DNA from 4 places in the Diaphorobacter sp. JS3051 genome. Region 1 is predicted to be linked to each of the others. Evidence: predicted binding sites of a transcription regulator. Region 1 holds the regulator's gene; each other region holds the start of a gene.
The links. Region 1 encodes sigma-54, which starts transcription at its own class of promoters, with help from an activator protein. Its sites were predicted from a motif close to TGGCANGNAANCTGCTTT; they were not measured.

Region 1 (7,840 bases):
TGCGCTGCAACGCGTCGCCGCCGCGCAGCTGCACCGCGTCGGCCACGCCGGCGCGCGCGGCATTGCGCTGGGCAAAGTCCACCATGCGGTGCGACACGTCGCTGCCAAAAATCGGCACCGAAGCCGCGGTAACGGCGCTGGAAGCTTCTTCCTTGATAGCAGACCAGACATGCGCCTGGTGCGGCAACAGCTTCTCGAAGGCAAAGCGCCGCTGCAGCCCCGGCGCGATGCGGCAGGCGATCTGCGCGGCCTCGATGACCACGGTGCCGCTGCCGCAGCAGGGGTCGTACAGCGGCAGCGGCTGCTCGCCATGCGGGTCCCAGCCGGTGGCGGCGATCATGGCGGCGGCCAGCGTTTCCTTGAGCGGCGCGTCGCCCTTGTCCTCGCGCCAGCCGCGTTTGAACAGCGGTTCGCCCGAGGTGTCGATGTAGATCTGGGCGCGGTCGCTGGTCAGGTGCAGGTGCACGCGCACGTCGGGCCACTGCGTCTGCACGTCGGGGCGCACGCCGGCCTTGGCGCGGAAGCGGTCGGCCACGGCATCCTTCACGCGCAGCGCGGCGAAGTTCAGGCTCTTGAGCGGGCTGTGCTGCGCCGTCACCTCCACCTTGAAGCTCTGGCGCGGGGTGAACCAGATCTCCCAGGCCACGTCGGCCGCGGCGGCATAGATGTCGTCCTCGTTGCGGTAGGGCCGCTCGGCCAGTTGCACCAGCACGCGCTGCGCCAGGCGGCTGTGCAGGTTCAGGCGCAGCGCATCGCGCCACGAGGCGCGCAGCAGCACGCCCGCGCGGCCCACGAGCAGGTCCTGCCCGGCCAGCCCCGTGAGGCTGTGCACCTCGTCGGCCAGATAGCCCTCCACGCCAGCGGCGCAGGGCAAGAAGAGTTGAAGCTGGTTCATTGCGGCTGTGCTGCGCGCTGCAGCAATGGCTGGAGCACGGATTCAGGAATGGGTGCGGGCTTGCGGGCCGCCCGGTCGATGAAGACGATGCCGGTCTTGCCGCGCGCGATCTCGCGCCCCTGGCTCTTCTCGGTCATCCGGAAGACGAGGTCGAAGCCGTAGAGGTTGAAATCCTGCGGCGTCATCTCCACGCGCAGCGTCTCGCCGTGGAACGCCTCGGACTTGTACTGCGCCACGATGTCGCCCACCACGGTGGACAGGCCCGCCACGTCGGCCTCGGGGTAGCCCAGCGACTTGAAGAAACGCACACGCGCCTCGGACACGAGGCTGAGCAACTGCGCGTTGTCCAGGTGCCCGCCCTGGTTGACATGGCTGATGTAGATCTGCAGCTCGGTACTGAAGCCGAAGTGCGGGGGAAGGTCAAAGACGACGCGTGCCATGGTTCAAAGTGCCTTGCGGAGGTTGGCCGGGGCGATCTTGAGCGCCTCACGGTATTTGGCCACGGTGCGGCGCGCACATTCAATGCCCTGCTCCTTGAGCATCTCGGCGATCTGGCTGTCCGACAGCGGCTTGTGCGGGTTCTCGGCCGCGATGAACTGCTTGATGAGCGCGCGCACGGCCGTGCTGGAGGCGTTGCCGCCGGTTTCGGTGCCCAGCCCCGAGCCGAAGAAATACTTGAGCTCGTAGGTGCCTTGCGGCGTGGCCATGTACTTGGCGGTGGTCACGCGGCTGATGGTGGACTCGTGCAGGCCCAGTTCATCGGCAATGTCGCGCAGCACCAGCGGGCGCATGGCCAGTTCGCCATGCACGAAGAAGTTCTTCTGCCGCTCCACGATGGCGCGCGACACGCGCAGGATGGTGTCAAAACGCTGCTGGATGTTCTTGATGAACCAGCGCGCCTCCTGCAGCCGTGCCTGCAGCGCCTGGTGGCCTTCGCCACGGCCGCCGCGCAACGCACCGGCGTAGATGTCGTGCACGCGCAGACGCGGCATCACGTCCGGGTTGAGCTGCACGCTGAAGTTCTGCTGTCCGCCGCGGCCAGTTTTCTTGACGATCACGTCGGGCACGATGATGTTGCGGTCCACGTCGGCAAAGCGCCTGCCCGGGCGTGGCTCCAGCCGTGCGATCAAGGCCATCGCGGCACGCGTGCGCTCTTCGCTGGTGCCGCAGGCCTGCGCCAGGCGGCGCACGTCGCGCTTGGCCAGCAGGTCCAGCGGCTGGCCGCAAATGGCCAGCGCGGCCTGGATCACGTCGGGGTCGCCCTCTTCGTCCTGGTCCATCGCACGCAGCTGCAGCGTGAGGCATTCGGCCAGGCCGCGCGCGCCCACGCCCGCGGGCTCCAGGCTTTGCAGCAGGCGCAGCGCGACTGTGAAGCGGTGCACCAATTCATCGAGTTGCTCGGGGTCTTCGGTGCCCGCCAGGCTGGCGGCCAGGTCCTGCAGCGACTCGTCCAGGTAGCCGTCGTCGTTCAGCGATTCGATGAGGAAGCGCAGCGCGGCCATGTCCAGCTCGGACAGGCGCAGCGCCAGCGCCTGGCGGTGCAGGAAGGCCGTGAGCGACTCCTGGCTGCGGGCCAGCTCGGTGGCGTCCACCTCGTCGTCGCTCCCCGCGCCGGCACCGTTGCGTGCCGGAGCGTCGCCGCCCCACTCGCTGTCGTCGGGCGCCAGGTCTACCGAGCCGTCGCCTTCCCAGTCCGCGGGTTCGGCCGTGGATTCGGCGGTGGAGGTTTCTGCATCATTTTGGCTTGTAGCGCTTTCCTGTCCTGCGCTGACAGCTCCTGAATAAATAGCATCTTCGGCTTCGCGGTCTTGCTCGCTCACCGGCGCATCGGCCTGGGCCAGGCCGAACTCCTCGCGCGGGGCCTCTTCCAGCGTGCGCTCCAGGAAGGGGTTCTCGTCGAGCATCTGCTCGACCTCCTGGGCCAGCTCCAGCGTGGACAGCTGCAGCAGGCGGATCGACTGCTGCAACTGCGGTGTGAGCGCCAGGTGCTGCGAGACGCGCAGCGACAGGCCGGGCTTCATGGCCTGCAACCCACTGTCTGGTCCTGCATCGCGCCGTGGTCGCCCATCACTCTCACATGCGGAAGTGCTCGCCCAGGTACACCCGGCGCACTTCCGCGTTGTCGACGATGTCCGACGGCGTACCCTGAGCCAGCACCTGGCCGTCGCTGATGATGAAGGCGTGGTCGCAGATGCCCAGCGTCTCACGCACGTTGTGGTCGGTGATCAGCACGCCAATGCCGCGCGCCTTGAGAAAGCCAATGATGCGCTGGATCTCGATCACGGCGATCGGGTCGATGCCGGCAAAGGGCTCATCCAGCAGGATGAAGCGCGGCTGCGTGGCCAGCGCGCGCGCGATCTCCACGCGCCGGCGCTCGCCGCCCGACAGCGCCAGTGCAGGCGACTTGCGCAGGTGGTCCACGCGCAGCTCCTGCAGCAGCGCGGTCAGGCGCCGCTCCACCTCGGCGCGCGGCAGGGTGCGGCCGGCCTCGTCGGTCTGCAGCTCCAGCACCGCGCGCACGTTGTCTTCGACATTGAGCTTGCGAAAGATCGAGGCTTCCTGCGGCAGGTACGACAGGCCCAGCCGCGAGCGCCGGTGGATGGGCATGTCCGTCACGTCCTGCCCGTCGATGCTGATGCGGCCGCCGTCGCTGCGCACCAAGCCGACGATCATGTAGAACGACGTGGTCTTGCCGGCGCCGTTGGGGCCCAATAGGCCCACCACCTCGCCCTTTTGCACGACCACGGACACGTCCTTGACCACCTTGCGGCTGCCGTAGGACTTCTCCAGGTGCAGCGCCTCCAGGCGGCTGACGCCTTCGCTCATGCGCGCATCGTCCAAGGCCGCGCTCACTTTGCGCCGTCCAGGCTGGGGCTGGTACGCAGCGCGGGCGGCTCGGTGCGCACGGGCGGCGTGGCGCTGGTGCCCGAGGCAGGCTCCTTGGGCGCGAGCACCGCCCGCACCCGGCCGCCCGGCGTGCCGGCAGTGGCGCCGGCGGGCGCGGTCTTCTGCCCGTCCACGGTGAACACGTCCGTGAGGTTGTTGTAGACGATGAGGGCGCCGGCCAGCTCGTCGGTCAGTGTGGCCTCGCGGTAGCGGCGCAGCTCGGCGCGGCGGATGAGCTTCACCACGTCGGCGCGGCCGTCGTATTCGATGACCTCGCCCTCGCCCTCGACGAACTCGTCGGGCGCGCCCGGCGCGGTGTCACGTTTTTGCCGGAAAAAAGCGCGCTTGCCCGGCTCGGCCGTCACCACACCGTACTGGAAGCCGTCGGCATCCTGGCGCACCTCCAGCTGCGCGCCGCGCAGCACGATGGTGCCCTTGGTCATGACGACACGGCCGGTGAAAACGCTGGTCTGCTTGAGCTCATCGTGGCGCAGGGCATCGGCCTCGATGTTCATGGGCTTGTTGCGGTCGGCTTTTTCGGCATGCACCAGCGGCGATGCGGCCAGCGCCAGGGCCAGCGCTGCGGCGCGGGACAGGAGGAGGAAGGGCAATCGGGTTCTCATAGAGGGCACGAATCTTGCGGTCATTGTACTGACGCAAGCGCGCCGCCGCCGCAGTGGATCGCATCAACCCGTACAGGCCTGCCACCGGCTGTCATGCCGCCGCGCCAACCGGTGCGCAGGCATGAAAAAAGCGCGCCCGTAGGCGCGCTTGTCGCTGGTGGCGGCGGGGCGCTTCAGCCCTTGCGCGCTACGCCAACCAGGTGCTCCACCACCTGCAGCACGCTTTGCATGTTGCCCGCCATGGTGCCGTCGGTGTAGTAGCGGCCGGCCACTCCCATGGAGGGAACGCCTTCGACCTGGTAGCCATCCTGCAGCTGCGACGCCTTACGCACTTGGTTGGATACGGTGAAGGAGTTGTAGACCTCCTTGAACTTCGCCACGTCCACGCCCTGCTTGCCGATCCAGTCGAAGATCAGCTCGTCCTTGTTCAGCGGCAGGCGTTCCACGTGCACCGCACGGAACACCTTCGCATGCAGCTCGGGCAGCTTGCCCATGCCTTCCAGCGCGTAGTAGAGCTTTTGCTGCGGCACGAAGCTCGCATTGAACGCCACGGGCACGCGGCGGATGTGCAGGTCCTTGGGCGCCGACTTGATCCAGGCCTCCAGCGAAGGCTCGAACGTATTGCAGTGCGGGCAGCTGTACCAGAAGAACTCGATGACCTCGATCTTCCCGGCAGGTGCCTCGGTTGCGACGGGCTTGCCCAGCTTGACGTAGTCCTTGCCTTCCTTGAACTGGCGGCCTTGCGCCAATGCGGGCGCCGCCAGCGGCAGGCTCAGGGCGGTGGCCGCGGAGGCGACGGTCAGAGAAAACTCACGGCGTTTCATAGGTTGGGATCACTCCTGGACAGCATGGAGGGTTGTGAGCGCCAGCGCGGGCAAAAGTTCAGCGCTGCACCCGGACCAGCGCGGACTCCACCCCCGCGCCATCGAGTTTTTCCTTCAGCGACTCGGCGTCGTCACGCTTGCCGAACGGGCCCACGCGCACGCGGAACACCGTGCGGCCGTTCTGCTCACGCTCGCTGACGCGCGCCTCCCAGCCCAGCATGGCCAGCTTGGCGCGCTGCGCATCGGCATCCTGCTGGGTGCGGAACGCGCCCGCCTGCACGAAGTATTCGAAAGGATCGGCACTGGTCGCGGGAGCGGGCGCCGCGTTGGCCTTGGCGCGGGCCAGGTCGCCCAGCGGGTCGGCCGACGTCGGTGCCGCGCCGGGCCGGCTGGCCGCCGCCCGCGGACCCGACGCAGGCAGGGCTGCGGCGGTCGCGGTGTCGGACGCGGGAGCGGCAGCCGGCGCAGCGGGGCGCACAGGGTTCTTGCCGTACAACGGCGCGTTGGGGTCCCAGTTCTTGTTCTTCGTGGCCTCGTCCTGCTCGGACGCACGCGGCGTGCTCTTGTTCAGGAAGGGCACGGGCACCTTGGTCACATACACGGCCACGGCCAGCGCGACTCCCAGGCCCACGATCACCCCGAGGATGAAGCCCACGATGGTGCCGCCGCGTTGCTGTTTCTTCATATCAGTGGTCACTTACATTCTGGCTGGCGCAGACACGCCCAGCACCGCCAATCCATTGTGCAATACCTGCGCCGTGGCCGCGACGAGCGCCAGCCGCGCCTGCTTGACGGTCTCGTCGTCCACCAGAATGCGCTCGGCGTCGTAATAGCTGTGGTAGGCGGCAGCCAGGTCGCGCAGGTAGAACGTCACGTCGTGCGGCGCATTGCCGGCCGCGGCCGCGGTGAGCATCTCGGGATACTTGGCGAGCAGCAGCATCAGCGCCTGGGCCTGCGGGCCTTCCAGCGGCGACAGGTCCACATCGCGCAGCGCGGCCACGTCGTAGTCCTCGCGCCAGCCGCGCAGCACCGAGCAGATGCGCGCATGGGCGTACTGCACGTAATACACGGGGTTGTCGTTGTTCTGCGCCACTGCCAGGTCGACGTCGAAGGTGTATTCGGTGTCGGGCTTGCGCGACAGCAGGAAGAAACGCACCGCGTCCTTGCTGGTCCACTCGATCAGGTCGCGCAGCGTCACGTAACTGCCGGCGCGCTTGCTGATCTTGACCTCCTCGCCATTGCGCACCACGCGCACCATGGTGTGCAGCACGTAGTCGGGGTAGCCCTGGGGGATTCCCACGTCCGCCGCCTGCAGGCCGGCGCGCACGCGCGCGATGGTGCCGTGGTGGTCCGTGCCCTGGATGTTCACCACCTTGGTGAAGCCGCGCTGGAACTTCTGGATGTGGTAGGCCACGTCAGGCACGAAGTAGGTGTACGTGCCGTCCTGCTTGCGCATGACGCGGTCCTTGTCGTCCCCGTAGTCGGTGGACTTGAGCCACAGCGCGCCGTCCTGCTCGTAGGTCTTGCCGTTGGCGACGAGGCGCTGCACGGTAGCGTCCACATGGCCGTTGGCGTAGAGGCTGGACTCCAGGTAGTACTGGTCGAACTGGAGGTTGAAGGCCTGCAGATCCTTGTCCTGCTCATTGCGCAGGTAGGCCACGGCGAACTGGCGGATGTTCTCGTAATCCTCGACATCGCCATTGGCCGTGAACGCACGGTCATCGGCCTGGACGGTGGCCTTGGCGAGGAAGGCGTCGGCGATGTCCTGGATGTAGTCGCCGTTGTAGAAATTCTTGGCCAGCGGGTTGTCCGCGTCGGTGGGCCAGCAGTCATCCCCCGGCTTGAAGCCCTTGGCGCGCAGTTGCGTGCTCTTGGTGAGGGTGTCGATCTGCACGCCCGCGTCGTTGTAATAGAACTCGCGGTGCACGCTCCAGCCCTGGGTGGCGTACAGATGGCTGATGGCGTCGCCGATGGCGGCCTGGCGGCCGTGACCGACGTGCAACGGGCCGGTGGGGTTGGCGGAGACGAACTCCACCAGGACTTTCTCGCCGCGCGCCGGCTGGTAGCCATATTGCGCGCCTTGCGCCAGCACCTCGTGCACCACCTGCTGCTTGGCGGCGGGCTTGAGGCGGATGTTCAGAAAACCGGGGCCGGCGATCTCGATGGCCTGCACCCATTTTTGGAACGCGGGCGTGGCCTCCAGCGCGGCCTGTAGCTGTTCACCCAGTGCGCGGGGATTCTGCTTGAGGGGCTTGGCCAGCTGCATGGCGGCCGTGCACGCGAGGTCGCCATGGGCAGCGACCTTGGGAGATTCGAAGGCCGCGCGGCTGCCTGCGCCGGGCGACACCTTTTCCAGCTCGTCGGCCAGCGCCGCGAGCAATTCCTGTTTGACGGAGAGCATGGGGGCGGATTCTACGGGCCGACCCGTCATCCATTCGTGACCGCCCGGCGTTATGCTGGGTGGCCCGTGGGGCACTGCGTTGCCGACGGGCGCATTCACCTTTTCCTTTTTTGCAGGAGCATTACATGAAGAAACTGCTTCCCCTGTTGGCCGCTGCCGGCTTTGCCCTTTCGTTCGCCGCACACGCTGCGGACGCCCCCGCGACCGGCGC
Region 2 (7,840 bases), 300 kb from region 1:
GTCAGCAGATCCATGGCCTTGCGCGTGAAGCCGTCATGCTCGGCCTTACGGGCGGGAGTCTCGGCGTAGTCGTGCTGCTGAAACAGCACCTCCTCCACGATGAAGTGGTTGTGCGTGTAGTCCACCAAGCCTTCCAAAATTTCGCCCACGGCGCTGCGGCGCGGGCTCGCCGCGCTCAGTTCATCGTGCAGGGCGTTGGTCAGCGCGACCAGTTGACGGTGCTGGTCGTCGATTTCGGGCAGGCCAAGTTCCAGTTCCGCGGTCCAGGGCATGAAAGGCATACAGGGTCTTCTCTTCTGTCCATTGGTGTTGTCGGGGGCGGGGCATAGCCTGCCGACGGTCGCAGACCTTTGCGTGACAACCCATAGGGGAAGACCATGTCATTCGCATGGATTTGCATGGGCCTTGATCTTCGTCAGACGAAGCGCCCGGCTGCGTGAGCGGTTTGCCACGCATTCCTGTGCAAAAAGCCAAACGCGCCCGCCCATCGCGCGCTAGGCGCTATAAATAGAGGAGCGATCGTGCCGCGCTCAGGAGATGTCGTCGTTCAGGTCCGTGTCCGGCACTTCGCCGACGGCTTGGCGCGTGGCTTCGGCCTGCAGCAGCAGCCAGGCGCTGAACGCCTGGATTTCGGGGCGCTGGCCGCTGCGCGGGCCGACGACCAGCCAGTACACCAGCGGAGAGTCCAGCCGGTGGCCCGGCAGCACCTCCTGCAGGTCGCCCGAGGCGAGGCTTTCCGCGATCAGCGGCATGCGCGCCAGCGCCAGGCCCTGGCCGGCCAGCGCGGCCTGCACGATCTGCTGCGCGTAGTTGAAGTACAGCCAGCGCTTGGGCTGCAGCCGCCCCAGGCCGTGCAGTTCGAACCAGCGCCGCCAGGTGATCCACTCGAAATAGGGCATGCGGTGCGCGTCGCCTGCCTCGATGAGCGTGAACTGCGCCACGTCGGCCGGCGTGCGGATGGGCGGCATGCTGTTGAGGAGCCAGGGGCTGGCCACCACCGCCAGTTGCTCGCCAAACAGCCGCTGCGCGCCCGCGGCCTGCGTGCCGGGCACGCTGGAGCGCAGGGCCAGGTCCACGTCGGCCGTCTCCAGGTCCACGATGGTGTCGGTTGCGTCGATGCGGATGTCGATGTCGGGGTTGTCGCGCTGGAATTCCTCCATGCGCGGGATCAGCCACATGGACGCAAAGCTGGCCCAGGTGGTGATGGCCACGCTCTTGCGCCCCGCCGTCTGGCGCACCAGGCGCACGGCCGCGTCCATGCGCTCCAGCGCGGGCGCCACGGCGCGCTGCAGCTGGCCGCCGGCGCTGGTGAGCTCCACGGCGCGTGTGTGGCGCAGAAACAGGGGTACGCCCACTTCGTCCTCCAGCGCCTGGATCTGGCGGCTCACCGCCGACTGGGTCAGGGCCAGTTCCTCGGCCGCGGCGCGGAAGTTCAAATGCCGCGCCACGGCCAGAAATGCGCGCCAATGACCTACGGCCACGGGCCGGGTGCGCAGATGCGCGATGGGAGGAGCGCTGGCGGGCAAGAGAGGGGAGTTCATGGCAGATTGATGACCATTGGGAATCAAAATGCTAGCGCTTTTTCATCGATCGCGCAGCAGGCTGCTCAGGCAGCAGGTGCACCGCTGGCGGTTGCCGTCCCCCGGGGCATGGGGTGATACAGTGATTGATGCCGTTCCGTAATCGATGAGGCCTTCCGTTTTCATTGGACGGTGCCCGGGTCGCAGTCGCACACTGGCGTCACTTCAAAGGGTTTACCAGGAGATGACCGTGACCACCTCGCAAGTTCTGCATTCGCAAGCCTCCAGCGTTCCCGCCGGCGTTGCCGGACCGGAACTGTGCACCATTCCCCAGGGCGCGGCGCGCAGCCTGCACCCCCGCGCGCCGATGCAACTGCGCGTGGTCAGCGGCCTGGCCTGGGTGACCTTGAGCGACGGCCCCCATGGCTGGCGCGAGGATTCGGGGGACCTCATGCTGCACGCGGGCCAGAGCGTGTGCGTGGCCTCCGGCCAGCACGCCGTGGTCGAGCCGATGGGCCGCGAGCCGCTGCAGTTCCAGTGGCGCAGCGCCGCCGCGGTGCGCGCACCGTCAACGCAGTACGCCTCCCCCCGGGGCGATGTCTGCCGCGCCTGACCGTCCGGCTATCGCATCAAACTGGCTGCTAGCGCCCGAATGACGGGCGCTAGCAGCTATTTTTTTAGGAGCAATCAGGGGCGGTGGTGCAGCCGCGCCGCAGAGGGGCAGCGCATGGGCGGCGGGATAATGGCGGCGGGCTGCCGGCCTGGGCTGGCAGGACACGACGACCTTCCACTCTCCACACCTTCATGACAGCACTGGACATCATCATCATGGCCGCGGGCAAGGGCACGCGCATGAAAAGCCGCATTCCCAAGGTCTTGCAGCGCCTGGCCGGCCGGCCCCTGCTGCACCATGTGCTGGGCCAGGCCGCCAGCCTGCAGGCGCGCCGCGTGGTGGTGGTAACGGGCCATGGCGCTACAGAAGTAGAAGCTGCTTGCGCAGGATTGGCGGGCGCTGGAGGCACTTTTGACTTGAAATTCGTGCGCCAGGAGCCGCAGTTGGGCACGGGCCACGCGGTGCAGCAGGCCACGCCCGCGCTGGCGGGCGATGGCACGGTGGTGGTGCTGTCGGGCGACGTGCCGTTGACCCAGGCCGCGACGCTGCGCGCGCTGGTCGAGGCCGGGGCGGGCGAGCGCCTAGCGCTGCTCACCGTGCGCCTGCCCGATCCCACAGGGTACGGCCGCATCGTGCGCGGCGAGGGCGGAACGGTGCAGCGCATCGTGGAGCACAAGGACGCGAACGATGCCGAGCGCGCCATCGACGAGGTCTACAGCGGCATCATGGCCGTGCCCGCGCAGCGCCTGGCGGGCTGGCTGGCGCGTCTGACCAACGACAACGCGCAGGGCGAGTACTACCTGACCGACATCGTGTCCATGGCCGTGGCGGACGGCGTGCCCGTGGCGGCCCACTGCATTGGCGATGCGCTGCAGGTGGCGGGCGTGAACAGCCCCGCGCAACTGGCCGAGCTGGAGCGCGCGCACCAGCGCGCCCAGGCCGCGGCACTCATGGAGCAGGGCGTTCGCCTGGCCGACCCCGCGCGCTTTGACCTGCGCGACGATGCGCGCAGCGGCGCGCGCGGCGAAATCCTCTGTGCGCAGGATGTGGAGATCGACGTGGGCTGCATCTTCACCGGCCGCGTGGAACTGGGCGAGGGCGCGCGCATCGGCGCCTACTGCCACATCAGCAACGCCACCATCGCCGCGGGCGCTGTGGTCCACCCCTTTACCCACATCGATGGCGAGAAGGCCGGCGCCCATGTGGGCGAAGGCGCACTGATTGGTCCCTTCGCGCGCCTGCGCCCCGGCGCGCAACTGGGGCGCGAGGTGCACATTGGCAACTTCGTGGAGGTGAAGAACAGCACGCTGGCCGACGGCGCCAAGGCCAACCACCTGGCCTACCTGGGCGACGCCAGCGTGGGCGAGCGCGTGAACTACGGCGCCGGCAGCATCACCGCCAATTACGACGGTGCCAACAAGCACCGCACGGTGATCGAGGCCGACGTGCACATCGGCAGCAACTGCGTGCTGGTGGCGCCCGTCACCATTGGGGCGGGTGGCACGGTGGGTGGCGGCTCCACCATCACCAAGGACACGCCACCGGGTGTGTTGAGCGTGGCGCGTGGCCGGCAGGTGAGCATCGCGAACTGGAAGCGCCCCGCCAAACAGGCCAAGGGTTGAGGCCATGACCGGCGAGGGCATTCCACCGGCGGACACGCTGGCGCAGCTGCGCAGCGAACTGGCCCAGGCGCGCCAGCAGATCAGCGATATGGCGGCGGCGCAGGAGGACTTTCTACGGGGTGTGTCGCACGACCTGCGCGCGCCGCTGCGCCACGTCACCTCCTATGGCGCGCTGGTGCGCGAGGTACTGCAGGAGCAGCCGCCGCAGGTGGACGAGGCGCTGGGTTTCCTGGCCACGATGGAGCAGTCCGCGCGCCGCATGGCGCAGATGATCGACGGGCTGCAGGCCATCGCCCGCGCACGCAGCGCTGCGCTGCGGCCCCGGGCCGTTGCGCTGACCGCGGCTGTGCAGGAGGCTCGGCAGGCTTTGGGTGCGGCGGCCGAAGGCGCGGCATGGAACATTGCGCCGGATCTGCCCGTCGTGCAGGCCGATGCCGAGCTGCTGGCCCAGTTGCTGGTGCAACTGCTGGGCAATGCGGTGAAGTTCTCGCGCGGCGTGGCGCAGCCCCGCGTGCAGGTGCAGGCTGAGCCTGCGGCGCAGGGCGGTGTGCGCATCACCGTGCAGGACAACGGCGCGGGCTTCGACGGCGCGCGCGCGCAGCAGCTGTTCGGCGTGTTCCAGCGCATGCACCGCGAGGCCGACTTCGAGGGCGTGGGCGCCGGCCTGGCGCTGTGCGCGGCGATAGCGCAGCGCCATGGCGCCACGATCACCGCGGCGGCCGCGCCCGGCGCGGGCTGCAGCATCCGGCTCGACTGGCCGGGCGCCTGAAAGCGGCGCCGGCTTCGGAAAAGCCGGGCGAAAGCTCTCTATTTGATAGCTTCCAGCGCTTTACTGTAAAGGGAAAGAGGCTGTTTTTGTCATTGCAGCCGCTGGGCCTCATTCGCGCCCATCGCGCAGCCGCTCCATCTGGTACTGCGCGATGGGATGCCCCAGCGCGGCAGCCTTGGCAAGCCACATGATTGCAAGGTTGGCATCTTTGTGTATAATGTTGCCCCCCCGCGCGGCGTAGGCCGTCCCCAGCCACTGCATGGCCTCGGCATTGCCTTGCGCGGCGGCTTCGCCCAGCCAGTACAGCGCCGCCTTGTGCGCGCCCGCCACGTAGAACAGCGCGCCCATGTCGGCCTGCGCATCGGCATCGCCCGCGTCGGCGCGCAGCAGCACGGCAATGTCATCGGCACCCAGGGGCACGCTCACCAGGCCTAGCACGTCGCCCAGCGCCAGCATGGCGCGACTGCGCCCGTCCTTGCCGCCCCGGCCGATCGTGCCGTCCGTCACGCGGCGCCATAGCGTGCTGCGGCTGATGCCGGTAATCGCGACCGACGCGTCCAGGCTGATGGTGTCCATGTCTTTCTTCTCCTATGGCCGGTCATTCTATTTCGCACCGGCAAACCTGATTTGGCATGCGTGGCGGCATGCCATGACACGGCAAAAGCCGTGTCAAAAACCATTGGGATGATGGTTCGGGTATCAAACCGGCCTGAAACACGTGGAAACCAATGGAAACCAGTTGGCATGACTGTTGCTGAGTGTAATGCGACCGGTAATTGCCGGCCCATTACCCAACTGGAGGAATTTCATGAAATCCACTGCCATGCGCCGCGCCCAGGCCGGTTTTACCCTGATCGAACTGATGATCGTCGTGGCGATCATTGGTATTTTGGCGGCTGTGGCGTTGCCTGCCTATCAAGATTACACGGCTAAAGCCCAGGCTTCTGAGGCCGTTACTCTTGCTGATGGAGTGAAAAAGGATATTGAACTCAGCTTTCCTCAAGATAAAGTATGCCCAGCCAATGCCTCGGCTGCCGTAGGAAGTATTGGGAAGGCTGACACGATTAAGGGTAAATATGTCGCTTCTGTTACTACGGCAGGTACTGCTGCTGATACTGGCGGTTGCACTGTTACTTCGACGTTCGCAACTTCGGGTGTAAATGCGAAATTGTCTGGTAAAAAGTTTGAATGGACACTGGTCTATGACACAAACAAGTCTGAATGGACCTGCAAGACGGATATTGCTGCAACAATTCGTCCCAAGACGTGTCTGACTGATCTTTGATTTTCATCTTGAATTTCTAGTAACGCGGGGGAATTTATGCCCCCGTTGTTGTTTGGCTCTAATTGATTCCAATGATGCTCTGACACATGCCGTTGGAAGAAATTTCAAAGACTATTCATTCAGTCGCCGATTTGTTGGGCGCTATCGCATGGCCGCTGGTATTGCTATGGGTGGTATGGTACTTTGGCGAATCTATAAAGACGTTTATCAAAGATATTGGGGGGCTCACCCTCAAAGGCGCGGGCATGGAGGCATCGTTCAACAGAGCGCAACTTCAGACTGCAGCAGGACTCGCGGCCAATGCTGCTGCACCCGATGCGCAGGGGCATTTGCCGCCGAGCAAGGCGGCACAGGAGGCCGTGGAGGTTGTCACCGAGATGCTTACCACCCGGGCAGTCAAGCGCGCCAGCAAGACCAAGATCCTGTGGGTGGACGATCGCCCGAAGAACAACCAGCAGTTGCAACAGTCCTTGCAGGCCCTGGGTATGACGATCCGTCTGGCTGAAACCACCGAACAAGCCATAGAGCGTCTGACGCATGAAAGATTCGACTTGGTCATTAGCGATATGGGGCGCCACGACGAACCGCGGGCGGGGTATGAACTGCTGGAGCAGATGCGCAATGCGAGCATCAAGTTGCCGCTCATCTTTTATTCAGCAGGCGGAAACCTGCCTAAAAACGAACAAATGGCAAAGGAGAAGGGTGCCTTCGGTTCCACCAATCAAGGTACCGAGCTTTTCCGGCTGGTGTTCAGTGCGCTGAATGCCTCATAGGGTGGGCTACCGCATTGCCAGCAATCCTCCTGTCTGCAGCACCGGGGCATTCATGCCACCCGGTGCTGTTTGAAGGGGCTACAGCCGCCCTTCCAATTGCCGCAGGCGCTGGCGCAGCGCCGTCACCTCTTCGATCAGGTCGGCCGTGAGCGCGGCCAGCTCGGGGTCGGCGTCGAAGGTCGATTCCAGCCGCGCCAGGCGGCGCGCGCGTACCACGGTGGCGCTGGTGAATTGCCAGTGGCCGCCCGCCTGTTCGCCGTGCAGCAGGCCGGCCTCCAGCCGTTCGATCACCCAGCCGGGCGCCATGCAGCACGAGCGCGCAAGGTCGTCCAGCGTGAGGCGGGCCTGTTCGTCGAGCAGCTCGGCCAGGGCATGATCAACAAATGGGGGCGTGGGCATGCTCAGGCTCCTTGCGTAGAGGGCTTGCGGGGCTGGAATTGCGGGAAGGCCTGCGCGAACGCGCGGTAGGCCTGCTGCTGGGCCTCGTTGGTGGCGGGGGGCAGGGCCACGTGCAGTTCCAGGTACAGGTCGCCGGGCGTGGCGGCGGGAATGCCGCGCTCCTTCAGGCGCAGCTTGCGGCCGGGTTTCCAGCGCGGCGGCACGGTCACTTCCACGGTGGCGCCGCCGGGTGTCTGCACCTCGACGGGGCCGCCCAGTTCGGCCTCCCAGGGCGCGAGGGTGACGGACTGGTACACGTCGCGGTCTTCGGCGCGCCAGCGTGCGTCGGGCTTGAAATGCACCTCCAGGAACAGGTCGCCCGCGGGCGCGCCGCCCAGGCCCGGGCCGCCCTGGCCGCCCAGGCGGATGAGTTGGCCCTCCCGCACCCCCTTGGGGATGTTCACCTGCAACTGGCGTTCTTCATTGACCAGGTGGCCGCTGTCGTCCACCCGCGCGCCGCGCAGCGTCAGCGTGCGCTCGGCGCCCAGGTAGGCATCGCGCAGGTCCAGCTCGATGCTGGCGTGGTGGTCGCGCCCGCGCTGTGGTGAGGTTCTGCCGCTTCCATCATGGGCCGACGGGCCCGCGTGCCGGCTGCGCTGGGCGCGGGCGGCGCGGCCGAAGAGCTGCTCGAAAAAGTCGCTGAACTGCGCCGCGTCCATGCCCTCGGCGCCGGGCGTGCCGGTGAACTCGAACCCTGCGTCCCAGTTCGGCGGCGGGCGGAAGTCCTGCCCCGCGCGGTGCGGTGCCTCGCGGCCCAGCGCGTCGTAGGCGGCGCGCTTCTCCGGGTCCGATAACACGGTATTGGCCTCATTCACCTCGG
Region 3 (7,840 bases), 1.5 Mb from region 1:
TGCTGTGCGCGGCCGGCTACAACATCAAGTGGCTGCTGCGCATGATCGTCAAGAAGGGGGTGGCCTTCTTGCAGGTGGTTTTTTTGTGCCTGCTGCAAGCCAGCACACAGGAGCGTTCTTGGCTGGCCGCTGTGATGGACATGCGCTCTTGGGCTGCTGATGCCCGATCAACCCTGTGCACAGCCCTGGCCAACCGGCTGACCTTGGGGGCTGGCAGGCTCTCCCAGGCTTGAAATGAATATTTCAGGGCCGACTAGGTACTCAACGCCGCCTTCACCGACACCCAGCCGCGGTGCAGCGCGCCGGCCATGGTGCCGCCGCTGGAGGGCTCGCCGCCGTGGCTGCGGATCGCACTCTCCAGCTCCGCGGCGGCGGTTGCGCATTCCTGGGCGCGGCGCTCCAGCAGGCTCTTGAGTTCGGGCGAATCCGCACGCTCGGCCGAGGTGCGAAACCCGTACTCGCCGTCGCGGCTGCATTCCAGCAGATCGTCCAGCACGTCCACCACGTCCTCGTTGTCCATCAGCGTGGCGCCTGCCGCGGTGCCCGACGCGGTTACCGTGGGGTTGCGGCGCACGCGGTCCCACGCGGCGCGCGCGGCGGGCTGGGCCTGCGCCCATTCCAGCGAGCTTTGGGCCCGGGCGCGGCCCCAGTCGCGCGACAGTTCGGGCTCCACCGTTTCAAAATCACCGGGGTAGCGGCTGGCGGCGCTCCAGCCCATCTCATAGGCGGGGCGGTATTCTTCGTAGGCCCGGCCGGTCACGTAGTACGGTTCGCGCTGATAGGTTTCACGCCAATAGGCGTCCTCGGCCGTGGGGTTGACCGCCTCGGCCGCCGCCTTGCCGGCCAGACCGCCGACAATGGCTCCCGCCACACCGCCCACGGCAGCACCGATGGGGCCGCCGATGGCGCCCGTGGCGGCGCCCGCAACGGCTCCGCCCGCGGCGCCTACGCCCGTGCCGATGGGGTGGGCCCCCGGTTCATTGGTCAGGGGGTCACGATTGGCATCCTTGAAATCCGACATGTATCGACTCCGGTTGGTTGAACAATGAATTCATTGTTGAAGCCCCCCGGGCACCATCGGGTCGGTGACGGCAGCCCCTGCCTGTAGGACTCACGCGCACGCTGTGCATGCGCGCCACAAGGCCTTATGCTATCGAATCAATAGCTGCCAGCGCTTTCTCTTAAAGCGCCAGCGCCTTGTTTCACTCATCATCGTGCGCATCCAGGCCCAGTTCCTGGATCTTGCGCGTGATGGTGTTGCGGCCGATGCCCAGGCGCTGCGCTGCTTCCATGCGCCGCCCGTGCGTGGCCTGCAGCGCCGTGCGGATCAGGCGCGACTCGAAACGCCGCGTGAGCACGTCCCACACGTCGGCCTGGCCGCTGCGCAGCAGCTGCTGGGCCTCGCTCACCAGCGCGGGCTCCCAGCCCATGCCATCCAGGGCAGCGGCCTGGTCGGTGCGCAGGCCCGCCGGCGCAGGCGGCAGCGCGGGGGTCGACGCGCTCGTCGCGCCAGCGGCGACCTCGTCCGCCACGCCCTGCAACGGCGCGGCGGGATGCGGCGTGGCCTCCAGCACCTCGGGCGGCAGGTCCTGCGCCGAGATGACCTGCGCGGGCGCCATCACCGTCAGCCAGTGGCAGATGTTCTCCAGCTGGCGCACGTTGCCGGGGAAGGCAAAGCGTGTGAGCAGGGCCAGCGCTGCGTCGGAGATGCGCTTGGGCTCCACGCCCAGTTGCCTTGCGCTGCGCTGCAGGAAGTAGCGTGTGAGCATGGCCACGTCTTCGCTGCGCTCGCGCAGCGCCGGCAGGCGCAGGCGGATCACGTTGAGGCGGTGGAACAGGTCCTCGCGGAAGGCACCGTCCTTCACGCGCTGCTCCAGGTTCTGGTGCGTAGCGGCGATCACCCGCACATTGGCCTTCACGGCGGCATGGCCGCCCACGCGGTAGAACTGCCCGTCCGACAGCACGCGCAGCAGGCGCGTCTGCAGGTCGAAGGGCATGTCGCCGATTTCGTCAAGGAACAGTGTGCCGCCCTCGGCCTGCTCGAAGCGCCCGCGCCGCTGCGTCTGCGCACCCGTGAAGGCACCGCGCTCATGGCCGAAGAGCTCGCTCTCCAGCAGGTCCTTCGGGATGGCCGCAGTGTTGATGGCCACGAAGGGCCCACCCGCCACGGGCGAGTGCTTGTGCAGCGCGCGCGCCACGAGTTCCTTGCCCGAGCCAGATTCGCCCGTGATCAGCACCGTGACCACGCTCTGGCTCAGACGGCCGATGGCGCGGAACACGTCCTGCATGGCGGGTGCCTGGCCCAGCATCTCGGGCATCGCGGTGAGCTGCTGCTCGGCGACCTCCTCGCGCTGGCTTTCCTCCACGGCGCGGCGGATCAGCTCCACCGCCTTGGGCAGGTCAAACGGCTTGGGCAGGTATTCAAAGGCGCCGCCCTGGAAGGCGGACACGGCGCTGTCCAGGTCGGAATACGCCGTCATCACGATGACCGGCAGACCGGGTTGCAGGCCGCGCACCTTCTCCAGCAGTTGCAGGCCGGAGCCGCCCGGCATGCGGATATCGCTCACCAGGACCTGCGGTCCCTGGTGGGTGGGGTCGCCCGCGGCCACATCGGCCAGCGCGTCCAGTACATCGCGCGCCTGCGTGAAGCTGCGCGTGGGCAGGTTTTCGCGCGCCAGCGCCTTTTCGAGGACGAAGCGGATCGAAGGGTCGTCGTCTACTATCCAGATCGGCTTCATGTGTTCCAGCTCCCTTTACCTTTACCCGTTGGGGTCGTGCGTGTCAGGGACTCAAGGCAGTGGTATGAGGATGCGGAAGTCGGTGCGGCCCGGCTGGCTCTCGCACTCAATGAGCCCATGGTGTCGCTGCACAAAGGTTTGCGCCAGCGTCAAGCCCAGTCCCGATCCCCCGTCCCGCCCCGTCACCAGCGGATAGAAGATCCGCTCCTTGATGGCTTCGGGCACGCCCGGTCCGTTGTCGATGACATGCAATTCCAATGCCAGCCGGTAGCGTTGGCGCCCGAACGTGACCTGCCGCGCCACGCGCGTGCGCAGCGTGATGACCGCGTCGCCCGCGGCAATGCGCTCGTGCAACGCCTGCGCCGCGTTCTGCACGATGTTCAGCACGGCCTGGATGAGCTGCGCGCGGTCGCCGCGAAACTCAGGGATGGAGGTGTCATAGTCGCGCAGCACGGCCAGGCCCTGCGGATGCTCGACCAGTACCAGGGAGCGCACGCGCTCGCAGACTTCGTGGATATTCACATCGCCGACGAGGTGCGGGTGACGGTGCGGCGCCAGCAGCCGGTCCACCAGGCTTTGCAGGCGGTCGGCCTCGTGGATGATGACCTGGGTGTACTCGGTCAGGTCGCGGCTTTCCAGCTCCATCTCCAGCAGCTGCGCCGCCCCTCGGATGCCGCCCAGCGGGTTCTTGATCTCGTGCGCCAGATTGCGGATCAGCTCCTTGTTGGCCTGCGCCTGCTCGCGCAGCCGCTCCTCGCGGTCCTGGCGCGCCTGCGCCTCCAGGGGCCACAGCTCTACGATCACGTCGCCGCTGTGCTCCACCACCGCCACGCTGGCGTGCACCGGCAAAGGCTCCTGCGGCGAGCGGCGCAGCACGGCTTCGAAGCGCAGCGCCGCGAAGTCGCGCCCGCGCGCGCCGGCCAGCGCCGTCTGCAGGATGGTCGGATCGGTGAACAGGCCGGCGAAGTCCACGCCTTCCAGCGTGCGGCGCGACAGGCCCAGGGCGTTTTCCAGCGCTGCGTTGACGAAGATAGCCGCCCCGCCGGGGTGCAGCACGGCAATCAGCGTGGAGACGAGGTCCAGCGCCTGGTAGCGGTCCGTTGGGGTGGGCTCTTGGATGATCGCGCCTTTGTGCCGCACGCGGGGACCGCGGCGTTTACTTGTTCAGGCGCGAGAGTTCGCGCTTGATGCCGGCCACATCGGCCTCGGCCCGGGCCACGCTGGCCTTGAGCTCGGCCGTGCGCTCGATGTAGCCCTGCGGGTTGCGCAGCTCCAGCGCCGTGCGCTGAGGCGAGCCGTCGTTGTACTCCTTGCGCAACTCGGCCAGGCGGGTTTCCGCCTTGCTCAGTTCAGACTCCAGGATGGCGCGCGCATCGGCGTCGCGCGCACGTTGGTCGGCCGCGCCCACGCGCGGAGCGTTCGCGGGCGAACTGCTGGCGCTGGCACCGGAAGCGCCGGCGCTGCCGCCCGAGGAGGCCGCCGCCGGTCGCGAACCCTGCAGCACCGTCACATTGCCACCTTCCACGAGCTTGCAGCCGCGCTCCTTGGCCTGCGTGGCGTTGTTGGTGTATTCGTTGCCGCAGCGGTAGATGCGGTCCTGCGCCCAGGCGGGCTGCAGCACGGCGGCGATAACGGTCAGGGCGAACAAAGTGCTTTTCATCGAATTCCTCACATGGCATGCGTCGGGCATGCGCGGTGCCGGTGAGTATCCCCCAATCACTCCAACCCGCCAATTGCGACGGCCCAACGCTGCGGTTTTGGTGCGACGGGCTGCCGTGCTCCGTCAACCCCGCACGCAGCCCGTCCATAGAAAAAGGCGGCCGGAGCCGCCTTGTTGACAACAGTCGGGGGCCTGAGCCCCTGCCATCACAGCGAGTAGTACATGTCGTACTCGACGGGATGCACGGCCATGCGGAAGCGCGTGACTTCCTGCATCTTCAGCTCGATGTAGGCGTCGAGCATGGAGTCGGTGAACACGCCGCCCTTGGTCAGGAACGCGCGGTCCTTGTTCAGCGCTTCCAGCGCCTGGTCCAGGCTGTGGCACACGGTGGGCACCAGCTTGTCTTCCTCCGGCGGCAGGTGGTACAGGTCCTTGGTAGCGGCTTCGCCCGGGTGGATCTTGTTTTCCACGCCGTCCAGACCCGCCATCAGCAGGGCCGCAAAGCCCAGGTAGGGGTTCATCAGCGGATCGGGGAAGCGCGCTTCCACGCGGCGGCCCTTCGGGTTGGCCACGAACGGGATGCGGATGGAGGCCGAGCGGTTCTTGGCCGAGTAGGCCAGCTTCACCGGCGCCTCGAAGTGCGGCACCAGGCGCTTGTAGCTGTTGGTGCCAGGGTTCGTGATGGCGTTCAGTGCGCGGGCGTGCTTGATGATGCCGCCGATGTAGTACAGCGCGAAGTCCGACAGACCCGCATAGCCGTCGCCGGCGAACAGGTTCTTGCCGTCCTTCCAGACCGACTGGTGCACGTGCATGCCCGAGCCGTTGTCGCCGTGGTAGGGCTTGGGCATGAAGGTGGCGGTCTTGCCGTAGGCGTTGGCCACGTTGTGGATCACGTACTTCTGCAGCATGGTCCAGTCGGCACGCTCCACCAGCGTGCTGAACCGGGTGCCGATCTCGTTCTGGCCGGCACCGGCCACTTCGTGGTGGAACACCTCGACCGGAATGCCCAGGGATTCAAGGATCAGGGACATCTCGGCGCGCATGTCCTGCGTGCTGTCGACCGGGGGCACGGGGAAATAGCCGCCCTTGGTGGTGGGACGGTGGCCACGGTTGCCGCCTTCGAGCTTGGCGCCGGTATTCCAGGGGGCTTCGTACTCTTCGATCTCGTAGAAGGTGTGGTTGGGATCGGTGCTCCAGCGCACGCCGTCGAAGATGAAGAACTCGGGCTCCGGGCCGAAATAGGCCGTGTCGCCCATGCCGGAGGCCTTCAGGTACGCCTCGGCACGCTTGGCGATGGAGCGCGGGTCGCGGTCGTAGGCCTTGCCGTCGGCCGGCTCCACCACGTCACACGCCATGATCATGGTGGTTTCTTCGAAGAACGGGTCGATGTTGGCGGTGTTCGGATCGGGCATGAGCAGCATGTCCGACGCCTCGATCCCCTTCCAGCCGGCGACCGACGAGCCGTCGAACGCATGGCCCGAGGCGAACTTGTCTTCGTCGAAGTGCGAGATCGGCACGGTGACGTGCTGTTCCTTGCCGCGGGTATCCGTGAAGCGGAAGTCCACGAACTTGACTTCGTTTTCCTTCACCATCTTCATCACGTCTGCAACGGTCTTGGCCATCAGGGTTCTCCAGGGATAGAAGTGCTCATCAACAATGATGCGCACAGAAAAGCAGTTTGCGTGCCAGCGAATGGGGACACCCGTACGGGGCAAGCCGGGCGCAGAGCCCTGCGACGGCGCACCAAACGCGTGCAGGATTTTAAGTGGCCCGCCTTCTTACCATTTGCGCACCATTTCAGGGCCTATGGATGCACCTGTTTGGTGCAAACCTTCCTGCAGCGCCTGCCACGCGGCAGGCACCAAGGCAGCGGCCCCCTTGACGCCCAATTCCACATGGCGCCCGTGTACCGGGTGGTCCACGCTCGGCAGGCTGAACACCTTGATCCCCGGATGTCCGGCCTCGACCCGCTCCATGAGCGGGGTCAGCGCGGCTTCCATCGCGCCGTAAAGCACGACGGAGCGCTCCATCTGCGGCTGCTGGTTGAACCACGGGGCACAGTAATGCTGGAGTGCCCAGTCCACCATAGGCCAAGCCATGACCGGGAACCCCGGCACGAAATGCACCATGCCGCCCCCAGGGCCGTCACACGAGAAGCCGGGGATCTTGTTGTAAGGGTTGGGAATGATGCGCGCACCCTCAGGAAAAACGCCCATGTTCAGCCGATGCAGATTGTCGGCGCGGTCGGGGTCGAACGCCTCGCCCTGTTCCCGTGCCACATCCTGCATGCGCTCGGTGATCAGGCGCTTGGCCTCGGGGTGCAGGACCAACGGGCGCTGCAGCGCGGCCGCCGCGCACTGGCGTGTGTGGTCGTCGGGAGTGGCACCAATGCCGCCGCAGCTGAACACGATGTCCGACGAGGCGAAGGCGCGCTGCAGCGCCGCCGTGATGCGCGGACGGTCGTCGCCTACGTAGTCCGCATAGGACAGCGCAAGCCCGCGTGCCGCAAGCAGTTCGATGACCTTGGCGAGGTGCTTGTCCGCCCGCTTGCCCGAGAGGATTTCATCGCCAACGATGATGAGGCCGAAAGCCGGTGTCATGGGTTGTCCTGCAGGTGAGACGAGGATGGCAAAGAAGGCGCTGGCGTTGCGGGCGCGGCGGTTGCAGGCGTATCGCCCGGCGGGCGTTCGCCTCGCTGCTCGCGCAGCTGTTGCAGCGCGGCCAGACAGAAATGCGTGAACCACAGCGATGAGAAGGCGAACACCAGCGTGTAGATCCAGATGGCGATCGGCACCAGGACGAGGAACGCCGCTGCGAACACCACGCCCGACGCCCAGACAATGCCGGGCGCGGCCCCTAGAAATCCGCTCAGCACGCCAATGCTCAGCAGGCTGAGCTGATGGCGCTTGAAAATCTCCTGCCGCTCCGGCTTGCTCGCGTGTTCGGCCAGTGCGTCAAAGGCCATGACACGGTAGGTGAGCCATCCCCAGATGAGCGGAGGCAGGATCAACACCAGCGGCGGGACCAGCCACAGCGGCATGGACAGCACCAGCGCAATGAGCGCCGCGATGGTCGACCCCAGAGACCACAGCACGCTGGCAAGGAATGAACCGCCCCGCTTGCGCTGCAGTTGCGCAAAACGCCGCTGCGCCACCAGAGTCACGATGGCAGGGGCCATCAATACGGCCACCGCGAGCACGCAGACAATGACGATCAGTGGCGTGGCTCCCATGAGCACCAGCAGCGGCGCTAGCGCCACGGGCAGGTTATCCACGCCAAAGTTGTGCAGCCACCCCCACAGCAGGCCCAGCCAGGTGGAGCTTTCCAGCGCCGTCTGCGTCCAGGCCACGGCAGTTGTCCAGAACAGGTAGCCGCCGCCCAGCGCCACCACCGTGATCAGCACCAGCGGCAACAGCGACAGCGCAATGACGCGCGGCATCAG
Region 4 (7,840 bases), 170 kb from region 1:
AGAGATCGAGGCCCTCGGCCGCCGCGCCGTGGCGCTGCCCCTGGACGTGGCGGCCAGCGCCACCTTTACCGCTTTCGCAGGCCAGGTGCGCGACCTGCTGGCGCGGCACTGGCAGCGCGAGCGCTTCGACTTCCTCGTGAACAACGCGGGCGTGGGCGTGTATGCCAGCTTCATGGAAACCACCGAGGCGCAGTTCGACGACATGGTCAACATCCACCTCAAGGGCGTGTTTTTCCTCACACAGAAGCTGCTGCCGCTGATGAACGACGGCGGGCGCATCCTGAACGTGTCGTCGGGCCTGGCGCGGTTCGCGCTACCGGGCTACGCGGCCTATGCGGCGATGAAGGGCGGGGTGGAGGTGCTGACGCGCTACCTGGCCAAGGAACTGGGCGCCCGCGGCATTGCCGTGAACGTGGTGGCGCCTGGCGCGATCGAGACGGATTTTGGCGGCGGCGCCGTGCGCGACAACGCGCAGCTCAACGCCTTCATCGCCGGCCAGACCGCGCTGGGCCGCGTGGGCCTGCCGGACGACATCGGTGGCGTGATCGCTGCGCTGCTGCAGCCGGGCACGGGTTGGGTGAATGCGCAGCGCATCGAGGCATCGGGCGGCATGTTCGTCTGACGCCCGGGGCTGCGCCTGTTTGCTTTACTGCATTTTTGGGCTGTAGCGCTTGTTGAATCAGCGCTAACAGCTATAAATAACGTAGCAAAACGCGGCGGGTGGGGCATCCCCGCCCGGGGCGCTCAGAAGGCTTCCCAATCGTCGTCGCTGTGGCGCGCGGCGGCCGGGGCCGCCTTGGCCGCTGCCGGCGGGCGGGTGGGCGCCGCCAGCGTGCGCGCTGCTGCGGGGGGCTTGGTCGTTGTGGCCGGTGCGGGCCGGCGGAAGGGGGCGGGCGCTGCCGTTGCCGTTGCCGTCTGGGCGGCCTGCAGGCCTTCCACGCGGAACACGCTCACTGCCTGGGCCAACTGGCCAGCCTGGGCCTTGAGCGAGCCCGTGGCGGCGGTGGCTTCCTCCACCAGTGCGGCGTTCTGCTGCGTGACCTGGTCCATCTGCGTGATGGCCTGGTGCACCTGCTCGATGCCCGCGCTCTGCTCCTGGCTGGCGGCGGTGATCTCGGCCACCAGGTCGCTCACGCGCTGCACGCTCTGCACGATGGCGTCCATGGTGCGGCCGGCTTCCTCGACCTGGTGGGAGCCTTCCTCCACCTTGGCGACCGAGTCGCCGATCAGGCCCTTGATGTCCTTGGCGGCAGCCGCGCTGCGCTGTGCCAGTGCGCGCACCTCGCCGGCCACCACGGCAAAGCCGCGGCCCTGCTCGCCGGCGCGTGCGGCCTCCACCGCGGCATTCAGCGCCAGGATGTTGGTCTGGAAGGCGATCGAGTCGATCACGCCGATGATGTCGCTGATCTTGCGGCTGCTGGCGTTGATGGCGCCCATGGTCTGCACCACGCCGGCCACCACCTGGCCGCCCTGCGTGGCCGTCTGCGCGGCGGAGGATGCCAACTGGTTGGCCTGACGCGCGTTGTCGGCGTTCTGGCGCACGGTGCTGGTCAGCTGCTCCATCGAGGCGGCGGTTTCCTGCAGCGAGCTGGCCTGCTCCTCGGTGCGCGAGGACAGGTCCTGGTTGCCTGCGTCGAGCTGGCTGGACGCCGTGGCGATGCCGTCGGTGCCCGAGCGCACGCGCGCCACCACCTGCGACAGGCTGGCGTTCATCTCCTGCAGCGCCTGCAGCAGCTGGCCGGTCTCGTCGCGCGAGTCGACCTGCACGCGGCTGGTGAGGTCGTTGGCCGCCACGGCGCGCGCCACCTGCACGGCCTGCGCCAGCGGCCGCGTGATGCCGCGTGTGAGCCACCATGCGCACAGGGCGCCTGCGCCCAGGCCGAGCACGCCCAGCACGATCAGCCACAGCCGGCTTTGCCCATAGGTGACATTGATCCCCTGCGCCGTGGCGTCGATGCGGGCGCGTTGCATGTCCAGCAGGCGCTGGATCAGCGCCACGTACTGGTCGGTGGCGGGCAGGTACACCTGGGTGAGCAGGCGTTCGGCCTCCTCCAGCTGGCCCTCGGCCTTGGCCTTCACGGCCTGGTCGCGCGAGGACAGGTAGGTCACGCGCGCCTTCTGGATGTCGGCCCACAGGGCCTTTTCCTCGTCGCTGGTGAGCAGTGTTTCGATACGCTTTTGCAGCTCGGCCGATTCGCGCGTGGAGGTGGCGGTGTCCGCCGCGAAGAACTGGCCGAGCGAGGGGTCCGTGCTCTTGACGATGGCCGAGGTGCGCCGCGCCGCGCTGTACACGTAGCGGTACCAGTCGCTGATCATGCGCTCCACCGCCAGGGGTTGCTGCGTCATCTCGTTGGTGGCTTGCGCCACGGTCTGCAGGCGCCATACGCCAAAGGCCGTCATCAGGGCCATCAGCAGCAGGACAGGGCGAAGCCGCCTCCCAGGCGGGTGCCGATGCTGAGGTTTTTCATAGGATCTTCAGGAGGATTCAAACAAGGAAGGGCAGCGGTGGCGCGTCACGCCGGTGCGCGCAGGACGCGCCGGTATTGCACGGCTTCGGCCACATGGGCGGCGCCCACGGTCTCGCAGCCCGATAGATCGGCAATAGTACGTGCAACCTTGAGGGCCCGGTGCGTGCTGCGCGCCGACCACGCCAGGCGCGCCGCCGCGGCCTGCAGGAACCGCGCGGCCGCGGTGTCCAGCGCCGCCATCTGTTCCAGCTCCTGGCCCTGCAATGCCTGGTTGGCCTTGCCCTGGCGCTGGAGCGCTCGTTCGTGCGCGCGGGCCACGCGTTCGCGCACGGCGCCGCTGGGTTCGCCGGGCGGGGCGCCCAGCAGTTCCTCGGGCGGCAGCGCGGGCACCTCCACATGCAGGTCGATGCGGTCCAGCAGCGGGCCGCTGAGCTTGCCCTGGTAGCGCGCGATCTGGTCGGGTGTGCAGCGGCAGGCGCGCTGGTGCGAGCCCGCAAAACCACAGGGGCAGGGGTTCATGGCCGCCACGAGCTGAAAGCGCGCCGGGAACTCGGCGCGCTGCGCCGCCCGGGCAATGGTGATGCGCCCGCTCTCCAGCGGCTCGCGCAGCGCCTCCAGGGCGCTGCGGGCGAATTCGGGGAATTCATCGAGGAACAGCACGCCTTCGTGCGCGAGCGAGATCTCGCCCGGGCGCGGCGGCGAGCCCCCACCCACCAGCGCGATCGCGCTGCAGCTGTGGTGCGGGCTGGCTGTGGTGCGCTGCATCCACTGCGCGGGGCTGAAGCGCCCCGCCAGGCTGGCAATGGCCGCGCTCTCCAGCGCTTGCTCCACCCCCATCGGGGGCAGCAGCCCGGCAAAACGCTGGGCCAGCATGGACTTGCCCGAGCCCGGGGGCCCCACGAGCAGCAGCCCGTGCCCGCCTGCGGCAGCGATCTCCAGTGCGCGCTTGGCCGCGGCCTGCCCCTTCACGTCGGCCAGGTCCGGGCCATCGGTGGCCGGGGCCGGCGGCGCGGGTTGCAGCCGCTGCCAACCGCCGTCGTCCGCGCCATCATCGTTCGGCGGGGGCACGGGCACGAACTGGCGTACCACGTCCAACAGGTGGTGCGCGCGGTAGATCTCGGTGCCCGGCACCAGCGCAGCTTCTTCGGCGCTGCCGGGGGGAAGCACCGTGCGTACGGGCTGCGCCAGCGCGCGCAGCGCCAAGCTGGTCGCCAGGGCGCCGCGCACCGGGCGCAGCAGGCCCGACAGCGATAGCTCGCCGGCGAACTCCCAGCCGTCCAACCGGGCCGCGTCGATCTGCCCGCTCGCGGCCAGGATGCCCAGCGCGATCGGCAGGTCGAAGCGGCCGGAGTCCTTGGGCAGATCGGCCGGCGCCAGGTTCACGGTGATCTTCTTGTTGGCCGGGAATTCCAGCCCGGCGTTCTGCAGCGCGGAGCGCACGCGCTCGCGCGCCTCCTTGACCTCGACATCGGCCAGGCCCACCAGCGCGAAGCTGGGCAACCCGTTGGCCAGGTGTACTTCCACCGTAACGGCGGGCGCGTGCAGGCCCAGCAGGGCGCGGCTTTGCACCAAAGCAAGACTCATCGCAACGGATCTCCCCAGGCATGTGCGTGCAACCATGGCGACGGGATGCGCAAGAGGGCAGCCCTGCACCAGGCTGGTGCGAAATGCGCCGGGCTGCAACCCCTGTGACTGCACGTATGTCTCAGGATGGTACCCGGCAGGCCGTCGCGGGGCGGATTTCGGGGTGGCACGGTCCATGCATTGAGGGGTGTCAACCGTCGCCCAACACTGGAGGAACCATGCACCGCTTTTCCCTCAAGACCCTGACCCTCGCTTTTGCGGCCGTCGCCGTACCGGGCCTTGCCAGCGCCCAGCTCACTGCCAATGTGTCGCTGACCAGCAACTACAAGTTCCGCGGCCAGGACCAGGACGTGAACCGCATCAAGGCCGTGAACCCGGCCATCCAGGGCGGGTTCGACTACAGCTTTGGCGACAGCGGCTTCTATGTGGGCAACTGGAACTCCAGCGTGGACTGGCTGTCCGGCAACTCCATCGAGGCCGACTTCTACGGCGGCTACAAATTCAAGGCCGGCGAGGTGGACCTGGATGTGGGCGCGCTCACGTATGTGTACCCGGGCAACACCAGCGGCAACACCACCGAGCTGTACGGTGCGGCCACGTACGGCCCGTTCACGGCCAAGTACTCGCACACCGTGTCCAAGGATTACTTCGGCTGGGCGGGCGCCAAGACCTCCAGCAACCGCGGGCGCAACACGGGCTACCTGAACCTGGCGTTTGCGCAGGAGGTTGCGCCCAGCGTCACGCTGAAGGCGTCCGTGGGCTACACGCGCTTTGCCAGCGACATCAAGGATCTGGGCGTGCCCAATTACGTGGACTACAGCGTGGGCGGCGCCTACGACTTCGGCGCCGGCCTGTCATTGTCCGCGGCGGTTGCCGGAGCCAACAAGAAGGGCTTCTTCGGCGATGCCAACAAGGCCCGCCTGATCGTCTCCCTCACCAAGACCCTTTAACTCTCGACAAGGAACCGATCATGAAAATGGTCACCGCCATCATCAAACCCTTCAAGCTCGACGAGGTGCGCGAGTCCCTGTCGGACATCGGCGTGCAGGGCATCACCGTGACCGAGGTGAAGGGCTTCGGCCGCCAGAAGGGCCATACCGAGCTGTACCGCGGCGCCGAGTACGTCGTGGACTTCCTGCCCAAGGTGAAGATCGAGGCCGCCGTGGCCGACGAGCTGGTGGAACGCGTCATCGAGGCCATCGAAGGCGCGGCCCGCACCGGCAAGATCGGCGACGGCAAGATCTTCGTGGCGCACCTGGAACAGGTGGTGCGCATTCGCACCGGCGAGACCGGCCAGGAAGCCCTGTGAGCGCGCGCCGCACAGGCATTCGTCCCTCCCGACCCAGAGATCTGCCATGAAAAAACTATTTGCTTCCCTACTGATCGGTGCAAGCCTGCTGGCCGGTGGCGCCGGCGCGCTGGCCCAGACACCCGACGCGGCCGCGGCGGCTTCGGAGCCCGTGGCCGTCGCCCCCGCGCCTGCGCCCGCTGCCGAGCCCGTCGCAGCACCTGCTGCGGCACCCGCACCCGCGGCAGCGGCAGCGGCGCCCGCCGCGCCCAAGGTGGACTCGGGCGACACCGCCTGGATGCTGACCTCCACGCTGCTCGTGATCCTGATGATCATCCCGGGCCTGGCCTTGTTCTACGGGGGGCTGGGCCGCACCAAGAACATGCTGTCCGTGCTGATGCAGGTGTTCGTGATCTTCGCCCTGGTGTCGCTGCTGTGGTCCATCTACGGCTACAGCCTCGCGTTCTCCGGCGAGGGCCAATTCGTGGGCGACCTGTCCAAGCTCTTCCTGAAGGGCGTGAGCCAGGAAACCTTTGGTGCGCTGGCGACCATTCCCGAATACGTGTTCATCGCCTTCCAGGGCACGTTCGCGGCCATCACCGTGGCGCTGGTCGTGGGCTCCTTTGCGGAACGCATGCGTTTTGCGGCCGTGCTCATCTTCGCGCTGCTGTGGTTCACCTTCAGCTACGTGCCCATGGCCCACATCGTGTGGGGTGGCGGCCTGCTGGCGGCCGACGGCGCGCTCGATTTTGCGGGCGGCACCGTGGTGCACATCAATGCCGGTATCGCGGGCCTGGTGGGTGCCTACATGGTGGGCAAGCGTATCGGCTTTGGCAAAGAGGCCTTCACCCCGCACAGCCTGACGCTGACCATGGTGGGCGCCTCGCTGCTGTGGGTGGGCTGGTTCGGCTTCAACGCCGGCTCTGCCGGTGCCGCCAACGCTGCTGCCGGTCTGGCCTTCGTGAACACCGTGCTGGCCACTTCGGCTGCCACGCTGTCGTGGATTGCCGGCGAAGCGCTGCACAAGGGCAAGGCTTCCATGCTGGGCGCGGCCTCGGGCGCGGTGGCCGGCCTGGTGGCGGTCACGCCCGCCGCGGGCTTCGTGGGCCCCATGGGCTCCATCGCGATCGGCCTGATCGCCGGCCTGGTCTGCCTGTGGGGTGTGGGCGGCCTGAAGAAGATGCTGAACGTGGACGACGCCTTCGACGTGTTCGGCGTGCATGGCGTGGGCGGCATCGTGGGCGCCATCCTCACCGGCGTGTTCGCGGCCCAGGGCCTGGGCGGCACCGGCGGCCTGACGCCCGACACCTTCAGCATGGGCGCGCAGGTGTGGGTGCAGGTCAAGAGCGTGCTGTTCACCATCGTGTGGTCGGGCGTGGTGTCCTTCATCGCCTACAAGGTCGCCGACCTGCTGGTGGGCCTGCGCGTGAGCGAGGAAGCCGAGCGCGAGGGCCTGGACATCACCTCCCACGGCGAGACGGCCTACCACCGCTGAGCGGCGTTGAACGGCGGGCGCCGCGTGGTGGCGCGGCGCCCCCGATGACAAGCGAGCAACTCCCTGTCCCTTTTTTGGGCCCGCCCTTGGCGGGCCTTTTCTTTGGGCGGCGCGCAGGCCCGCGGCCAATAATGCCTGCATGAACACTGCCTGGACGCCCCTGGCCGCCGCGCCCGCGCAACTCGGCGAATCTCCTTTCTGGCACCCCCTGGAGTCCCGTCTGTACTGGGTGGACATCGCTGGCCGCGCGCTGTGGCGCAGCGGCGTGCACGGGAGCGATGCGCAATGCTGGCCCCTGCCGGCCGAGCCCGGCTGCATCGCGCCGGCGCGCCAAGGGGGCACACCCGCAGGCCTGGTGGTGGCGCTGCGCGACCGCATCTGCCACGCGCCGCGCTGGGGCGGGCCGCTCCTCACGCTGGCGCACTTGCCCATCGACCCGGCGACCGAGCGTGCCAACGACGGCAAGTGCGACGCGCTCGGGCGCCTGTGGGTGGGTACGGTGCATGAGCCCGCCCAGGGCCCGCGCCAGCCCGTCGCTGCGCTGTACTGCATCGACCTGCGCGGCCGGGACCAGGACAGCCCCGATGCTCCCACGGTGCGCCGCATGCTGGACGGCGTGGCCACCGCCAACGGACTGGCCTGGTCGCCGGACGGGCGCACGCTGTATTGGAGCGACACGCCCTCGCACACCATCCGCGCGTGGGACTGCAACGCCCAGTTGGAGCCCATCGGGGCGCCGCGTGTGTTGCACCGCTTTGCGGCGCGCGATGAGGCAGTCCCCTATGGCGGCCGCCCGGACGGTGCCGCTGTGGATGCCGAAGGCGCCTACTGGTGCGCGCTGTACGAGGGCGCGCGCGTGCTGCGCTTGTCGCCGCGCGGCGAGGTGCTGGCCGAGCTGCCCACGCCGCTGTCCTGCCCCACCATGCCCTGCGTCGGTGGGCCGGACGGGCACACGCTGTTCGTCACCTCTGCACGCAAGGGCCGCAGTGCCGATGAGCTGGCGCG

Region 2: the regulator sigma-54 is predicted to act here: its motif matches at 5,265-5,282, upstream of I3K84_RS09830 (pilin).
Region 3: the regulator sigma-54 is predicted to act here: its motif matches at 6,069-6,086, upstream of glnA (type I glutamate--ammonia ligase).
Region 4: the regulator sigma-54 is predicted to act here: its motif matches at 4,217-4,234, upstream of I3K84_RS12200 (TorF family putative porin).

What each region holds. Positions count from the first base shown of each region.
Region 1 is NZ_CP065406.1:2,355,625-2,363,464, forward strand. Features, by position in the region: gene I3K84_RS11280 (class I SAM-dependent RNA methyltransferase) at 1-895, opposite strand, end outside; gene I3K84_RS11285 (thioesterase family protein) at 892-1,335, opposite strand; gene I3K84_RS11290 (RNA polymerase factor sigma-54) at 1,339-2,916, opposite strand; gene lptB (LPS export ABC transporter ATP-binding protein) at 2,969-3,721, opposite strand; gene lptA (lipopolysaccharide transport periplasmic protein LptA) at 3,745-4,404, opposite strand; gene I3K84_RS11305 (thiol:disulfide interchange protein DsbA/DsbL) at 4,578-5,228, opposite strand; gene I3K84_RS11310 (SPOR domain-containing protein) at 5,287-5,913, opposite strand; gene argS (arginine--tRNA ligase) at 5,926-7,629, opposite strand; gene I3K84_RS11320 (PsiF family protein) at 7,755-7,840, shown strand, end outside.
Region 2 is NZ_CP065406.1:2,055,050-2,062,889, reverse strand. Features, by position in the region: gene I3K84_RS09860 (bacteriohemerythrin) at 1-272, opposite strand, end outside; gene I3K84_RS09855 (LysR substrate-binding domain-containing protein) at 531-1,541, opposite strand; gene I3K84_RS09850 (DUF2917 domain-containing protein) at 1,765-2,133, shown strand; gene glmU (bifunctional UDP-N-acetylglucosamine diphosphorylase/glucosamine-1-phosphate N-acetyltransferase GlmU) at 2,325-3,755, shown strand; gene I3K84_RS09840 (ATP-binding protein) at 3,760-4,524, shown strand; gene I3K84_RS09835 (sel1 repeat family protein) at 4,633-5,100, opposite strand; gene I3K84_RS09830 (pilin) at 5,333-5,809, shown strand; gene I3K84_RS09825 (response regulator) at 5,896-6,582, shown strand; gene I3K84_RS09820 (chaperone modulator CbpM) at 6,661-6,981, opposite strand; gene I3K84_RS09815 (DnaJ C-terminal domain-containing protein) at 6,984-7,840, opposite strand, start outside.
Region 3 is NZ_CP065406.1:3,884,031-3,891,870, reverse strand. Features, by position in the region: partial or broken gene I3K84_RS18515 (IS5 family transposase) at 1-135, shown strand, start outside; partial or broken gene I3K84_RS18510 (PA2169 family four-helix-bundle protein) at 257-1,021, opposite strand; gene ntrC (nitrogen regulation protein NR(I)) at 1,203-2,738, opposite strand; gene glnL (nitrogen regulation protein NR(II)) at 2,790-3,860, opposite strand; gene I3K84_RS18495 (hypothetical protein) at 3,895-4,398, opposite strand; gene glnA (type I glutamate--ammonia ligase) at 4,605-6,020, opposite strand; gene I3K84_RS18485 (molybdopterin-binding protein) at 6,177-6,998, opposite strand; gene I3K84_RS18480 (EI24 domain-containing protein) at 6,995-7,840, opposite strand, start outside.
Region 4 is NZ_CP065406.1:2,525,728-2,533,567, reverse strand. Features, by position in the region: gene I3K84_RS12215 (SDR family NAD(P)-dependent oxidoreductase) at 1-622, shown strand, start outside; partial or broken gene I3K84_RS12210 (methyl-accepting chemotaxis protein) at 745-2,468, opposite strand; gene I3K84_RS12205 (YifB family Mg chelatase-like AAA ATPase) at 2,514-4,052, opposite strand; gene I3K84_RS12200 (TorF family putative porin) at 4,271-5,002, shown strand; gene glnK (P-II family nitrogen regulator) at 5,023-5,361, shown strand; gene I3K84_RS12190 (ammonium transporter) at 5,408-6,835, shown strand; gene I3K84_RS12185 (SMP-30/gluconolactonase/LRE family protein) at 6,975-7,840, shown strand, end outside.